DNA from 4 places in the Allobosea sp. P1_B10 genome. Region 3 is predicted to be linked to each of the others. Evidence: predicted binding sites of a transcription regulator. Region 3 holds the regulator's gene; each other region holds the start of a gene.
What was found. Region 3 encodes LexA, which represses DNA repair genes until DNA is damaged. Its sites were predicted from a motif close to TGTTCNNNNTGTGTTCNG; they were not measured.
Positions count from the first base shown of each region.

Region 1: ssb (single-stranded DNA-binding protein) is a predicted target of LexA. The motif match lies at 1,164-1,181, and genes of this name have one in related genera.
Region 2: ruvC (crossover junction endodeoxyribonuclease RuvC) is a predicted target of LexA. The motif match lies at 2,195-2,212, and genes of this name have one in related genera.
Region 4: AC1D2L_RS13135 (helicase-related protein) is a predicted target of LexA. The motif match lies at 1,960-1,977, and genes of this name have one in related genera.

Region 1 covers NZ_JBFTZP010000016.1:54,193-57,963, forward strand. The annotation lists gene AC1D2L_RS23095 (DinB family protein) at 1-551, shown strand, start outside; gene AC1D2L_RS23100 (hypothetical protein) at 751-1,101, shown strand; gene ssb (single-stranded DNA-binding protein) at 1,266-1,820, shown strand; gene AC1D2L_RS23110 (Myb-like DNA-binding domain-containing protein) at 2,138-2,317, shown strand; gene AC1D2L_RS23115 (cytochrome c oxidase subunit II) at 2,829-3,644, shown strand; gene AC1D2L_RS23120 (cytochrome c oxidase subunit I) at 3,674-3,771, shown strand, end outside.
Region 2 covers NZ_JBFTZP010000013.1:77,192-80,962, reverse strand. The annotation lists gene ruvB (Holliday junction branch migration DNA helicase RuvB) at 1-493, opposite strand, end outside; gene AC1D2L_RS21595 (GNAT family N-acetyltransferase) at 514-1,005, opposite strand; gene ruvA (Holliday junction branch migration protein RuvA) at 1,002-1,619, opposite strand; gene ruvC (crossover junction endodeoxyribonuclease RuvC) at 1,659-2,174, opposite strand; gene AC1D2L_RS21580 (TSUP family transporter) at 2,328-3,107, shown strand; gene AC1D2L_RS21575 (YebC/PmpR family DNA-binding transcriptional regulator) at 3,212-3,771, opposite strand, start outside.
Region 3 covers NZ_JBFTZP010000004.1:303,688-307,458, forward strand. The annotation lists gene AC1D2L_RS12050 (molybdopterin molybdotransferase MoeA) at 1-1,069, shown strand, start outside; gene lexA (transcriptional repressor LexA) at 1,152-1,856, shown strand; gene AC1D2L_RS12060 (ComEC/Rec2 family competence protein) at 1,939-3,375, opposite strand; gene AC1D2L_RS12065 (Shedu immune nuclease family protein) at 3,551-3,771, shown strand, end outside.
Region 4 covers NZ_JBFTZP010000005.1:49,199-52,969, reverse strand. The annotation lists gene AC1D2L_RS13135 (helicase-related protein) at 1-1,900, opposite strand, end outside; gene AC1D2L_RS13130 (alpha/beta fold hydrolase) at 2,122-3,012, opposite strand; gene AC1D2L_RS13125 (DUF3108 domain-containing protein) at 3,180-3,771, opposite strand, start outside.

The DNA.
Region 1 (3,771 bases), on a different contig from region 3:
TGCCCTATCGATCGATGGCCTACAACAATGCCTGGGCGAACCAGCGCCTGCTGACGTCCTGCGCCGGGCTTTCGCAGGACGAGTTCGAGGCCAGGCGCACAGGCTTCTTTCCGAGCCTCAGAAAGACCCTGAACCATATCCTGGTGATCGACTGGTTCTATGTCGACGCGATGGAGGGCGGAAGGCTCGGACCCGATGCCTGGATCGACGATGAGCCATGCCTGACGGTCGCCAGCCTGCACGAGGCGCAAGCGGCGGTCGACCGGAGGCTCATCGCGGTAGCCGAAGGCCTGAGTGGGGCGGGGCTGAGCGGGATCGTCGCGGTGAACCGGCATACGCGCATCCAGCATGAGCGGATGGACCGGCTGCTGCTGCATCTCTTCCAGCACCAGACGCATCACCGCGGACAGGCCCACGCGATGCTGAGCGCAACATCGGTCGCGCCGCCGCAACTCGATGAGTTCTTTTCGGAAGGCGAGGCGCCGCTGCGGGCAGGGGAGTTCGCTACGCTCGGATTCAGCGAGGCTGCGATCTGGGAGCCCGGCCGATAGTCGGGCGACTGCCGCACCGGGAGTTCGCATATGCCGTCATCCGCGATTGGCGCGGCGTCGCCGCTTGTCCGGCATCAGGGCGAGTGTCGGCGAGGGGGGGCGCGGTGACGAGTGGGCCGCGAACAGAATTTTGCCGTGGTCGGGCGCTCTTGATCATCGCCGCGCCAGAACGCGGCGGCCGGAAATTGCGGGAACTCGAATGCGTCATTCAAAAGCGGGCATCGCCATGGCGGCAACGCTCACGCTGGCTATCTCAGGCAGCGCGAGCGCCCAGCAGGCTGCGCCGGAAGGCGACTGGCCCGCCATCAAATGCACGCGCTACAAGAAATCCTATGCCGAGGCGCTGGCAAAATTCGGCCCGCGAGGGCTTGGAAAGGCCTTCCTTGAGAGCCACGACGCTTTCCTCGCCTCGGGATGCACCGCGAAGACCGATGTCTGCCCGCGTTCGACGGAAGAGCTCAATCTCGCCAATGTCCTGGTCATCCTGAGCATGAACCAGGGCATGGCCAGCACCTTCGTACCGTTCAACTGCCGCAAGCCGCCCGCATGAGCGTGACTGAACGCCTTGCGGCAGACTCAGCTCCGATTGTCGCGAATTCGGTTGACAACATGTCGAACAAAAAGAGAACATGAATTGATGTGGCGCGGCCGGGCGAATAGGGTCCGGCTCCGGCTGGACGCCGATCTCGCAGTGCGCAGGAAATGGAGCCTCACATGGCTGGTAGCGTGAATAAAGTCATTCTGGTCGGCAATCTCGGGCGCGACCCCGAGGTGCGGCGTCTCGGCAGCGGCGAGCCGGTGGTCAACCTGCGCATCGCGACCTCTGAAACCTGGCGCGACAAGCAGTCGGGCGAGAAGAAGGAGCGCACCGAGTGGCACTCCGTCGTGATCTTCAACGAGAACCTTGCCAAGGTCGCCGAGCAATACCTGAAGAAGGGCTCGAAGATCTATATCGAGGGCCAGCTCCAGACCCGTAAGTGGCAGGATCAGTCGGGCGTCGAGAAGTACACGACCGAGATCGTGCTGCAGCGCTTCCGCGGCGAGCTGACCATCCTGGACAGCCGCGGGCAGGGCGGTTCGGACGAGTACGGCGAAGGCGGCGGCGCTATGGAGGATCGCTCCGGTGGCGGTGGCGGCTCCTTCGGCCGGCAGAGCCCAATGGGAAGCGGCGGATCGCGCCAGCCGGCGATGTCGGGCGGCGGCGGTGGCGGTGGTGGCGGGCGACCGTCCTCCTCGTCGAGCCATCTCGACGACGATATCCCGTTCTAGTCTGCCGATGGGGCGCAGGGCGTAACATGCCTGTGCTGACGGCATCGATATTCGAGAAAAGGCCGCCGAGTGCGGCCTTTTTTTGTAGTTTGCGATAGGTTGAAGAGCGGTCGAGAATACCGTCCCGGGCCGCCCTGCCTGCGAATTTGGATTGAGGCGCGGTCGTCGGGCTCGAACGCGTCGTCGCCGAGCAGCTTGCGCTCCGGACGCTGCGCTGTGCTGGCTTGCACGCGTCGATATCTCAGGCCCATTTCGCGACCAGCACTGCTATAGGTCGCGCGATAGCCGGGAATGCCCCGGCAGAGCAGGAGCAGACTGTGACCGAGCGATTTGAACGGCATCGCCAGCCTTGGACACATGAGGAACTCCAGAAGCTGAGGTTGCTCGCCAAGAAGGGGATGGCGCTGAAGGCCATTGCGAAAGCGATGACCCGCAGCGAGGAATCGATCAAGGACCGAGCAAAACTTGATGGCATCGGGATCGCAAAGCTCCGTTAGTCGGAGGTGCGGCAGGGCGCCTGCGACGCAGAGCTTGCGCCGTCGTTGCGAATGCGAGCCGGGCTGGAGATTGTCGGTCGCATCGCGGCTCGCGCATCAAAGCCAAGAACAAGCCAGCGTGTCTGCGCCCGAATACGGTTCCGGCGGCGGCGTGATGCGGTGTTGCATCGATTGACAACCTTCACGCGCAGGATGACAACATGTTGCATTGGGCCGGGAGCTTGAGTGTGCTTCGGTCTGACTGAGGGGTTGTCGGCGTCGGACGTGACGCATTTCCCTTGATGAGCCGAAGGTCGGCCATGATGAGCACGAAGCCGCATACGGGGTCGTCAGTTGCGCTTGTCGGCGCGCGCGCCCGTTGGCTGGCGTGCCCGCGCCCGGTTTCGGCTTGCGCCGCAGAGTGGTTTCACGGTCGAAGATGCATATGACTACCTAGCGCTGCGACGCAATCCCCGCGCCGCGGCGTTGCCTGGCTCCTGTTCATCGCCGCCCTCGGCAAGGATGGAAAGGGATGGGTATCGCGGTCGTCCTGGCTCTGGTCGTTGTCGGCTCGGTGGTGTTCCACTTCATGAGCCCGTGGTGGTGGACGCCTATCGCGTCCAACTGGGGCTATATCGACGACACGCTGATCGTCACCTTCTGGATCACCGGCGTCGTCTTCGCGGCCGTCGTGCTGTTCATGGCCTATTGCGTCCTGCGGTTTCGCCACCGCGAGGGCATTCGCGCGGCCTACGAGCCCGAGAACAAGCGTCTCGAATTATGGCTCGCGATCGGCACCGGCATTGGAGTCGCTGCCATGCTCGCGCCGGGCCTCGTCGTCTGGAAACAGTTCGTGACGGTGCCGGCCGACGCTACCTCCGTCGAGATCGTCGGGCAGCAATGGCAATGGAGCTACCGCCTGCCGGGTGCGGATGGCCGGCTGGGCGCGACCGACGTCTCGCATGTCACGCCGGAAAACCCGCTCGGCCTCGCCGCCAATGATCCCCATGGCCAGGATGACGTGATCATCCAGGGCGACGCGCTGCACCTGCCGCTCGGCAAGCCGGTCAAGCTGCTGCTGCGCTCGATCGACGTCCTGCATAATTTCTATGTGCCGGAATTCCGCGCCAAGATGGACATGATCCCGGGCTCGGTCACCTATTACTGGCTGACCCCGACGCGTACCGGAACGTTCGAGGCGCTCTGCGCCGAACTCTGCAGCACCGGCCACGCCTTCATGCGAGGCGGCGTCGTGGTCGAGGCCCAGACGGCCTACCAGGACTGGCTGCAGCAACAGAAAACCTTCGCCCAATTGCAAGCGCCGTCCAGGGCGCAGGCGAAGAACTAGGGAAGTGCGCGGAACGGAAAGGTGTCCCGATGGCTGACGTGACACATGGCGTTGCAGGCCCGGTGCCCACCGGGGAGGCCGAAGATCTCTCGCTTTACCATCCCCGGAGCTGGATCACGAAATACGT
Region 2 (3,771 bases), on a different contig from region 3:
AGCGGTCGCGCAGCGGCGTCGTCAGCAGGCCTGCGCGGGTTGTCGCGCCCACCAGCGTGAACTTCGGCAGGTCGATCTTGACCGAGCGGGCAGCGGGTCCCTCGCCGATGATCAGGTCGAGCTGGTAATCCTCCATCGCGGGATAGAGGATTTCCTCGACCGCCGGGCTGAGGCGGTGGATCTCGTCGATGAAGAGCACGTCGCGCTCCTCGAGATTGGTCAATTGCGCCGCGAGGTCGCCGGCCTTGGCGATCACCGGGCCGGAGGTCGAACGGAAATTCACGCCGAGCTCGCGTGCCACGATCTGAGCCAGCGTCGTCTTGCCCAAGCCCGGCGGCCCGACGAAGAGGACGTGGTCCAGCGCATCGCCGCGCGTCTTGGCAGCGTTGATGAAGACCTGGAGATTGGCGCGCGCGGCAGCCTGCCCGGTAAAGTCGGACAGCGACAGCGGCCGCAGCGAGGTCTCGCTGTCGTCGTCGCGACGCTCAGGCATCACAAGGCGGCGCGGCTCGCTCACAATGCGATCTCCAGTTCGAGCGCATCGCGCACGGGGATGTCCATATAGCCGGTCCGCACGATCGTGGGGATCACCGAGCGATACACGTCGATTGCCTCGACATAGAGGCCCGAAAACCGAAAGCCGTGCCTTTGATAGAAGGTAAGCCCCGGAATATTGTCGTTGGTCACCATGGCGCGCAGCCTGACCGCGCCCTTGGCGCGCGCGGCGGCCTTGACGGCTTCGAGCAGCTCGACGGCGATGCCCTTGCCGGGATTGAGCGACAGCAGCGCACAGAGAAGGGCGGTGTCGCCATCGGTCGTCCAGCTTGCGAGCGCGAGCGTCGCGCCCTGATCGTCTTGGAGCCCAAGCAGGTCGATCTCGGCACAGTCATAGGTGTTCAGGCCGATCATCATGCGATGAGAGCCCCAATTGGCCATCATCAGCGCAAGGAAGTCGTGTTTGTCCTCGACCGGACGGATGATGAAGGGAGGCGCGCCGGCGCTCATTTGGAGAGCTCCTTCAGGCCCAGCTTGATCAGTTGCGCGGTACCGGCGCCCTCGCCCGCCTCTCGCGCCGCGGCAGCGACCGCGGCAACGGCCTGCGCCTGCGGATAGCCGAGATTGCTCAGCGCCGAGACGGCATCGGCCACAGGCTGAGGTAGTTTGCGATCCGCCAACGCGCCGGCGAGTTGCGCCACGCCCGGGTCGATATGGCCGAAGGCGGGCGCCTTGTCCTTGAGCTCCGCGCAAAGCCGCTGGGCGAGCTTGGGCCCGACGCCGGGCGCGCGCGCCACCGCTGCCTTGTCATTGGTGGCGATCGCGGTAGCGAGCGCGGCTGGCTCGAGCGTCGACAGGATGGCGAGCGCGACCTTGGCGCCGACGCCCTGCACCACCTGCATCAGGCGAAACCAGTCGCGCTCATTGTCGGACATGAAGCCGTAGAGACGGATTGCGTCCTCGCGCACATGCGTCTCGATCGAGAGCGCGGCCGCCTCCCCGGGCTTGGGCAGGCGCTGCAGTGTCCGCGACGAGCACTGCACGACATAGCCGACGCCCTGGACGTCGAGGATGACGTGATCCTCGCCATAGGAATCGATGACGCCTTTCAGCTTGCCGATCATATGCGGATTCCGCTGCGTTTCATCCGGGTGAGGCTCATCTCAGGCGCTCGCACGCATCTGCGCCACGAGCGAGCGCATGCCGCGATGCTGGGCATGGCAGATCGCCACGGCGAGCGCATCCGCCGCATCGGCCGATGTGGTGTTCGCCTTCGGCAATAGCACGCGGATCATCATCTGGACCTGCTTTTTGTCGGCGTGACCGACACCCACGACGGTCTTCTTGACGAGATTGGCGGCATATTCGGCGACGCTCAGCCCTGCGATTGCGGGGACCACCATCGCGATGCCGCGCGCCTGGCCAAGCTTCAGCGCCGATTGCGGATCGCGATTGACGAATGTTTCCTCGACCGCGACCTCGTCGGGTTCATAGGAGGTGATCACCCTGGCGAGGCCGTCGTGAAGCTGCCGCAGGCGCTCAGACAGCGGCAGCGTGCCGTCGCTCTCGACGCAGCCGCAGCCGACGAAGGAGAGCTTGCTGCCCTCGGAGAGGACGATCCCCCAGCCCGTCTTCCGAAGGCCCGGGTCGATGCCGAGAATGCGAATCAGTGGCGCCATGACGGGCTCAGCCTAATGCTTGTTTTCGTTTTGTGCTCGTCCAGCCTTCGCATCGATTCAGTGAGCAGATTGATAACATCACAAGGAAACGCTTGATCGCCTGCACGATCGGACGATGGTGAGCGCAGCCTTTGCCTCCGCTTGCGTGATCCGATGCCCGCCCTCCTCGCCTCAATGTTTCCCGGCCTTTCAGCGACGGGCATCGCAATCCTGCTTGCAGCCACCCTGCTCGGCGGGCTCGTACGCGGCTTCACCGGCTTCGGTTTCGCCATGGTGTTCATGCCCTTGGCCTCGATCGTGCTCGGCCCGGTCGCGGCGCTCGGCCTGATCTGGTTCATCGACCTGCCCTTCGCATTGCCCATAGCCGCGCGCAGCGCCAAGCAGGCGGAATGGCGCGAGGTGCTGCCGCTGCTGCTGACCGCGACGCTCGCCCTGCCCGCCGGCATCTGGCTGCTGATCTGGCTCGACCGCGAAACCATGCGCTGGATCCTGGCGGCGCTGGTGCTGACGGCGGTCGCGCTGATGGCCTCGGGCTGGCGCTATCACGGCCGCCCCGGCATCCCTCTTTCGCTCGGCGTCGGGGTGCTCTCGGGGCTGTTCAACGGCATGGCCTCGATCGGCGGCATGCCGCTCGCCGTGTTCTGGCTCGGCGCCCAGCGCAACGACCGTCACAAGAGCCGCGCCAACCTCCAGACCTTTTTCGGGATCTCGACGCTGATCTCGGGCGCCGTGCTCTGGTACAAGGGCATCCTCACCCTTCAGGCGGCGATGACGGCGTTGCCGTTGTTCGCAGTCTACGGAGCCGGCCTGTGGGCCGGCGTACATGGCTTTCGCGTGTCCTCGGAGGAGGGATTCCGCAAGATCGCCTATCTCGTGATCTTCCTCAGCGCCTTCGTCAGCCTGCCGTTCTGGGACGGGCTGATCGGGCGGTAGGCCTCGCCGTCATTGCGAGCGTAGCGAAGCAATCCAGGGGCGGCCGAGCTCTACGTCCGACTGGATTGCTTCGCTACGCTCGCAATGACGGTGTGCTCGATGCCTCAGGCGCCGAGCTTTGCCATGATGTCGTCGGCGATCTCGAAATTGGCGAAGACGTTCTGGACGTCGTCGTCATTGTCGAGCGCTTCCATCAGGCGCATCATCGAGGCCGCCTTCTCTTCGTCCAGCGGGGCCGTCGTGGTCGGGCGCCAGACCGGCTTGGCCGAGGCAGGCGCACCCAGCGCCGTTTCCAGCGCCTTGGAGACCTCGTTCAGGGAATCGAAGGCGCACAGGATGGTGTGGCCGTTCTCGTCGCTGATGACATCGTCGGCGCCGGCTTCGATCGCCGCTTCCATGACCTTGTCTGCGTCGCCGGCGGTCAGCGGATAGCTGACCTCGCCGACGCGATTGAACATGAACGACACCGAGTTGCTCTCGCCCATCGCGCCGCCCGACTTGGTGAAGTAGGAGCGCACGGCGGAGGCGGTGCGGTTGCGGTTGTCGGTCAGCGCCTCGACGATGACGGCGGCACCGCCGGGGCCATAGCCCTCGTAGCGAACCTCGTCGTAGTTGTCGCCCTCGCCGCCGGCCGCCTTGTTGATGGCGCGCTGGATGTTGTCCT
Region 3 (3,771 bases):
TTTCGCCAATTCGGCCATGGATGGCTATGCCGCCCGCGCCGAGGATCTCCGCCCCGCCACCCAACTGCGCGTCATCGGCGAATCAGCCGCCGGCCGCGCTTTTGCAGGCACTGTAAGCCCCGGCGAAGCCGTGCGCATCTTCACCGGCGCGCCGATGCCCGAAGGCGCCGACACCATCCTGATGCAGGAGAACGCCGACGGCGTCGGCAGCGCGACGATCACGGTCCGCGAGGGCGCGGCCAAAGGCCGTTTCGTCCGCCCGGCCGGCCTCGATTTTTCGCAAGGTGACGTGCTCCTGCCGGCCGGACGCCGGCTCGACAGCGCGGCGCTCGGCCTCGCCGCCGCCGGTGGGCACCCCACGCTGCCCGTCCGACGCAAGCCGCTGGTCGCGATCCTGGCCACCGGCGACGAGCTCGTGTTGCCGGGCGAGACGGTCGGACCCGACCAGATCGTCGCCTCCAACAGTTTTTCACTGGCGGCCATCGTCGAGCAGGCCGGCGGCACCGTGCTCGACCTCGGCATCGCGCGCGACAACCACCCCGATCTCGCCGCCAAGATCGAGCGCGCCAAGGCTGTCGACGCCGATGTGCTGATCACGCTGGGCGGCGCCTCTGTCGGCACGCATGACCTGGTCCAGGAGGCGCTGAAGGCGCAGGGCATGGATCTCGGCTTCTGGAAGATCGCCATGCGGCCGGGCAAGCCGATGATGATGGGCCGGCTCGGCCGCATGGTCGCGCTGGGCCTGCCGGGCAACCCCGTCTCGTCTATCGTCTGCGGCCATCTCTTCGTGAGCCCGCTGATCGAGGCTCTGCTGGGCATGCCGGAACCCGAGCGCGACCGCTCGGAGCCAGCCACCCTGGAAACCGATATGGCGGCCAACGATGAGCGCGAGGACTATGTCCGCTCGGAGCTGACCCGGAGCGCGGATGGCTGGTTGGTGACGCCGTTCTCGAAGCAGGATTCCTCGATGCTGAGCCTGCTCGCCCGCGCCGATGCGTTGACCATCCGACCGGTCCTGGCGGAGCCGGCAAAGCGCGGCGACGCATGCCGGATCCTGCGGCTGCGCTGAGCTTGCTTGCAGAACACAACGCGAACGTGTATACCGTTCTTGATTTGTTTCGAATCTGCTCGAGGGAGCGCCCGCTGGGACCATGCTGACACGCAAACAGTTCGAACTGCTTCGTTTCATTCAGGAACGCCTCCGCGAGAGCGGCGTCCCCCCTTCCTTCGACGAGATGAAGGACGCACTCGACCTCAAGTCGAAATCGGGCATCCACCGCCTGATCATGGCATTGGAGGAGCGCGGCTTCATCCGCAGGCTACCCAACCGCGCCCGCGCGCTTGAGGTCATCAAGATGCCGGACGGCATCGCAGGCGGACAGGCCGGTCGCCCGCGCTTCAGCCCATCGATCGTCCAGGGCGGGCTCAGCAAGGCCAAGCCGGCCGCTGCGCCGCCTGAGGAGGACGCGCGCAACATGGTGGCGATCCCGGTAATGGGACGCATCGCCGCCGGTACGCCGATTTCGGCGATCCAGAGCCGCAGCCACAGCGTCTCCATGCCCGCCGACATGCTGGGTTCCGGCGAGCATTACGCGCTCGAGGTTCGCGGCGATTCGATGGTCGAGGCCGGCATCCTCGATGGCGACACGGTCGTCATCAAGCGCCAGGATACGGCCAATACCGGCGATATCATCGTCGCCCTCATCGATGACGAGGAAGCGACGCTGAAACGCCTGCGCAAGCGTGGTTCATCGATAGCCCTCGAAGCCGCAAATCCCGCATATGAGACGCGCGTACTTGGTCCCGACCGGGTCAAGATCCAGGGTCGGCTGGTCAACCTGTTCCGACGCTACTGACAAGCTGAATGCGCTTGGAAAGCGCGCGACCGACCCGGATTGGCCGTTGCGCGACGCTTTCCGCATGGAGGCGGCGCGCGCTCTATAGGGGCTCGGCCTCTCCGGCATCGGCAGGTTCGCTCGCCGGGCTCACCGGCGCCACTGCTGCCGGTTGCTGGCTCGGACGAGAACTCGACGGTGCAGCGGCCCTGCCGCCGGTGCGCGTCCAAGGTCGCTCGACATCGGCGCGCTCGGCCTGGAGCACGCGCCATCCGCCTGCCCTCGATATCAGCGAGGTCGCGCCATCGCGCCCCAGCGCAATGCGGTCGACCAACTTGGCGGCACAGGGCGCTGACCACGGTATCGGCGTGACCACGAGGTCGGCGCGGGCACAATCCTCGATGATGCCAAGCCGCTCGCGCGCATAGGCGATGCTGCGGCCGTCCTTTGTGCGGATGACACAGCCCAGCGCATCGCAGGCGGCGCCCTGGCGCAGGCTCGCATCGGTCGGCGCGCGATTGTCACCGTCAGCGTTCAGCCATTGCTGGATGACGAAGGCGCTCGGCCGCCCGGCAACGATCAATCGCTCGTCGCTGCCGCGCACCGCGATGCCGGAGCCGTCGCGCTCGACAAGCACATCGGGGCGCTCGGGCTTCGCCGCCACGGCGACACCGGCGATCAGCGGCAGGATGGCCAGCAGGCGCAGCTTGGTGCTCCAGAGCGTTGCCCAGAGCAGGCTCAGCGAGAAGCAGATCAACGCCGCTGGACCGAACGCAGGGATGACGAGCGTCGAATGGTCGATGGTCGCCACCCAATGTGCCAGCTTCAGCACGAACTCCGACGCCAACCCCATAGCCGCCCAGGCCGGCCAGTCGAGCCCGAACGGGTAGGCCAGCACGCCGAACACGGCAGCCGGCATCACGACAAGCGAGACAAAGGGCAAGGCCAGCGCGTTGCCGAGCAGGCCGAACGGGTTGAAGGCCTGGAAGTGATAGGCGCCGAAGGGCGCGGTCGCAGCCGTCGCGAGCAATGTCGTCACCAGGATCCCGAGCGCAGCGATCCAGAGCGGACGCAGAGGCCAGGGCAGCGAGGATGGCGGCGCCTCGCGATTGCGCCCTTCCCAGCGCTCGGCAAAGGCGATCAGCGCGGCGACTGCGCCGAACGACATCTGGAAGCTCGGGCCAAGCAGCGCGTCGGGTTCGCGCAACAGAACGATCATCGCCGACAGCGCGAGATTGCGCATGCTGAGCGCCGGTCGGTCGACCAGGATCGCGCCCAGCATCACCAGCGTCATAATCAGCGAGCGCACGGTCGCCACATCCGCGCCCGAGAACACGCAATAGCCGATCGCCCCCAGCATGGCTCCAACGGCCGCTATCTTCTTGATCGGCCAGCGCAACGCCAGCGTCTGCGACGCCGCCAGAAGGGCACGGATGATGCCGAAGATCGTGCCGGCGGCCAGCACCATGTGGAGGCCCGAGATCGAGACGATGTGTTCTCCAATTATTGGCGATGTTTTGCGACGCGCGATTCTTTCGATTGGACGTGAACATGCTCGACGCCCAGGTCAAAGACCACGAAGAGGCCATGCCCATCCTCGCCCGCCCGGAGCCGCCTGAATTGCGATGGTGGCACTTGCTAACCGGCGGATTCGCGAAGCTTATCGTGAGTAAGGAGCGATCCGAATGGTCGCCGGATAAATCGCGGGGAGATGTATGTCAGACGACCGGGAATTTGAGTTCTTCAAACTTCGACGCGAGGGAAAAACGTATATCTCCAAACTCTTCTCCTATCGCTATGGCTCCGGCGAGGAATTACGCAATGTCCGAATGGTAATCGATGAAAACGACAAGATACTGCTTGGAGAAATAGAAGGGTCTCTCTGCTTGAGGCTGAGCGGTAACCTAAGAAAGACGCAGGTCTCTGCCATCGTGTC
Region 4 (3,771 bases), on a different contig from region 3:
TCCCGGTGAGCGCCGTGGCGTCCTCCAGCAATTGCAGCGGCCCGAGCAGGCGGGTGATGTGATTCTTCAGCCAGAGCGAGAGCCTGGCCTCGACCTGTTCACGGGCCTGACCCGTGAAATTCTCCTCGACGAGAAGACGCAGGCGCGGCGCGATCGCCTTGTCGCCCGCGACGAGCCGCGCCACGGGTTCACCGACCCAGCGCAGCAACCCGTCATGGGAGAGCACGAAAGCGTCATCGCCGGCGAGCACGACACGCGCCGCGCGCGCCTCGATCTCGGCCCCAAGCGCCTTCATAGCCGCCAGGTTCAGGGCTTTCGCCTCCGGCCCGCCGGCTTTCGGGTCCGCTGTGAAGCGAAACCCCTGCAGCATCCCGACGTGCTGGCCCTCGACGAGCACATCGCCCGCCGTGGTGACCTCAGCCTCCAACATTGCATTCTCCCGCAAACGACGCATCAGCACACTCGTGCGCCGATCCACAAAACGGCTGGCAAGCCTCTCGTGCAAAGCGTCCGACAGTTTGTCCTCTACAAGACGCGCAACCCCCTGCCAATGCTCTGGCTCAGGCAACCAGTCAGGTCTGTTGGCGACGAAGGTCCAGGTCCGCACCTGACTGATGCGCGCCGAAAGCGTGTCGATCTCGCCATCCGTGCGGTCCAGAGCGGCCAATTGGGCCCGATACCAGTCGATATCGAGCCTGCCATGGCGCATCAGCCTCAGATAAAGCGTGGTCGCGAGGTCCGCATGCTGCATGGGCGCTATCTTGCGATAGTCGGGCAGGCCGCAAACTTCCCAGAGTCGCTCGACTGCCGCGCGCCCCTGCGCCAGTGGTTTTATGTCAGGGTCGCGCGCCAGAATTTCGAGCGTGGTCATGTCCTCGGCGATCAGCGCGCGAGTCAGGCCCTGCTCCGTCGGCTGTACATTGAGGCTGTCGAGAAGCCCCGCGACCGAGCGCAGGTCCAGATCGGTGTTGCGCCATTGCAGCTGCCGCACCGGCTCGAAGCGGTGATTCTCGATCGCGTCGACGAGTTCGGCATCGAAGGGCGGGCAGCGACCGCTGGTGCCGAAGGTGCCGTCGCGCAGATGTCGGCCGGCGCGCCCCGCGATCTGGCCGAACTCGGCCGGGTTGAGCTTGCGGAAATGATGGCCGTCAAACTTCTTGTCGGCCGCGAAGGCGATGTGATCGACATCGAGATTGAGCCCCATGCCGATCGCGTCGGTGGCGACGAGGTAATCGACATCGCCAGACTGGTAGATTTCGACCTGGGCATTCCGCGTGCGCGGCGACAGGGCGCCCAGCACCACGGCGGCTCCGCCCTTCTGGCGCCGGATCAGCTCCGCGATCGCATAGACCTCCTCGACCGAGAAGGCGACGATCGCCGAGCGCGGCGGCAGGCGGGTGATCTTGCGGTCCCCGGCGAACAGCAATTGCGAGAGGCGCGGGCGCGTCACCACGTTGACGCCGGGCATCAGCTGCTCGATCAGCGGGCGCATCGTGCCGGCGCCGATCAGCATGGTCTCGGCTCGGCCGCGACGGTTGAGCAGGCGATCGGTGAAGACATGGCCACGGTCGAGATCGGCCGCGAGCTGGATCTCGTCGACCGCGACGAAATCAACCGCGAGATCGCGCGGCATCGCCTCGACCGTGCAGACCCAGAAGCGCGGCCGCTCCGGCTTGATCTTCTCCTCGCCCGTGACGAGCGCGACCGCATCGGCCCCGACCTTGTCGACCACGCGCTGGTAGACCTCGCGCGCCAGCAGGCGCAGCGGCAGGCCGATCATGCCGGTGGGATGGGCCACCATGCGCTCGATCGCGAGATGCGTCTTGCCGGTGTTGGTGGGTCCGAGGACGGCGGTGACGCCATTGGCCCGGACGGAACGAGGCAGGGAGCGAGGTGAAATCAAGACGCGACCAATCGTGACGGCTCGCCCAGGCAGGGTGCGGCCTCTATATCAGATTCAGGAACGAGTCCCGAACGAAGCAGGCCCGAATCGCTGACTCCGGCAGAATCGGGTTCTGTTCTCCTCGCGAGGGCGAGGCCCATCGCGCAAGCGCTTACTTAGTCATGGCTCGCGGCGAAACGAGGGGTCGGACAGCGTTTACAGGCCGGAGCCGACGCGCCTCAGGCGAAGAACTCGGAAAACACCTGCGCCGCCTCGTCTGGCGCCTCGACATGGACGAAATGCCCGGCGCTTTCGCAGAAGCTGACCTCGACCTTGTCGAAATGCTCCGGCACGAAGGCCGCCCATTCCGATTTCAGGATCGGGTCGTGGCGGCCCCAATGCACCCGCGTCGGATGATGGATCCGCACCGAGGGGGTGGGGTGCCCGTCAATGGCCGCGAGCCGCAGGGCGTTCTGGCTGCGATACCAGTCGAAGCCACCGCGCAGGTTGCCCGGCTTCATGAAATTGTCGATCCAGAGCTCGAAGGCCGGCGTGAAGGCGTCCTTGCGATGGCACCAGTGCTGCAGGAAGTAGCCAATATACAAGGCGCAGCTCTCGCGGCTGAGCCCGACAAGTGCCTCGGCCATGCCGAGCTGCTGGAAGGACTGGTACCAGACCTCGTTGACATGCCCGTCATGGACCCAGCGCGCGCCGACATTGGAGGTCGCGCAGTTGAAGAACAGCAAACGGTCGACGAGGGAGGGATGCCGGCGCGCCAGGGCCTGCGCGGCATAGGAGCCGACATCGTGGCTGGCGACACCGACCGGGCCCAAATCCAGCATCGCCAGCAGGGCCGCCATGTCGTCGGCATGACTGTTGGCGCCGACATCGCTGCGCGGGTCCGCGGACTTGGCGCTGTCGCCGAAACCGCGCAGATCCGGCGCGATCAGGTGGAAATCGGGATGCAGCCGGTTGATCAGCGGCAGCCATGTCATCCAGAACTCAGGCCAGCCATGCAGCAGCAGGACCGGCGTCCCGCCCGCGCCAATCTCCGCAACATGCAGCATGGTGTCGCGCACCGCGATCTGGCGATGGCGCAAGCCTGGAGGCGTGGCAAAGTCACTGGACATAACGGCTCCGGATGCTGGCGTCGGCGCAGGGTAACGCTGCGTCGGCAGGAGCCGCAATCCGTCGCCGGCACATGGCACCAGTCCCGAAACGCTTCTCCACAGCTGCAACCCCAGCGCGAGCGCCAGGTTGCGACGACAGGAGAGCGCTCAGGCCGTCGCGGCCACGTTCAGTTGCCCTTGGTCGTGCTTGCCGTCAAGCCGGGGTCGACCTTGAAGCTCGAGGCCTCGATCACCGCGGTCCCGATCATCGTCTTCACCGAGATCCGCACCGGCACCATCACATTCGTGCCCGCGACGGGGGCGAGCCAGGTCGAGATTTCCTTGTTCTCGGCCATGAACTTGGTGCTGGGCCGAAGCGCCCTGTGTCCGGCGATCGGGACATAGCGCGCCTGGCAGATCGCGACGGAACCGCTATAGCCCTCCATCTTGACCTCGCGCGTGCCGGCATAGCTCAGCTTGATGTCGTAGCGTGCCGCACCGTCGAAGATCGGCAAGGTGCGGTTGCAGGCGCTGGCGCCGCCGCTCTTGCCCTCGACCGGCATCAGGAAGGCGCTCAAGGGGTCGATGACGTTGCGCTTGTGGCTCTCGGTCAGCGGCACGCGATCGGGCTTGGAATCGATCGGCGGCTCGATCTCGACGCCTGCGACGCTGCCGCCGTCGAGCGCCATGCGCACGGTGCGGCTCTCGCTCGAATTGGCGGAGTTGATCGCGAAGCTGGTGGCGACAGGCTTGCCGCCATTGAGGTTTCCGGTGGCGATG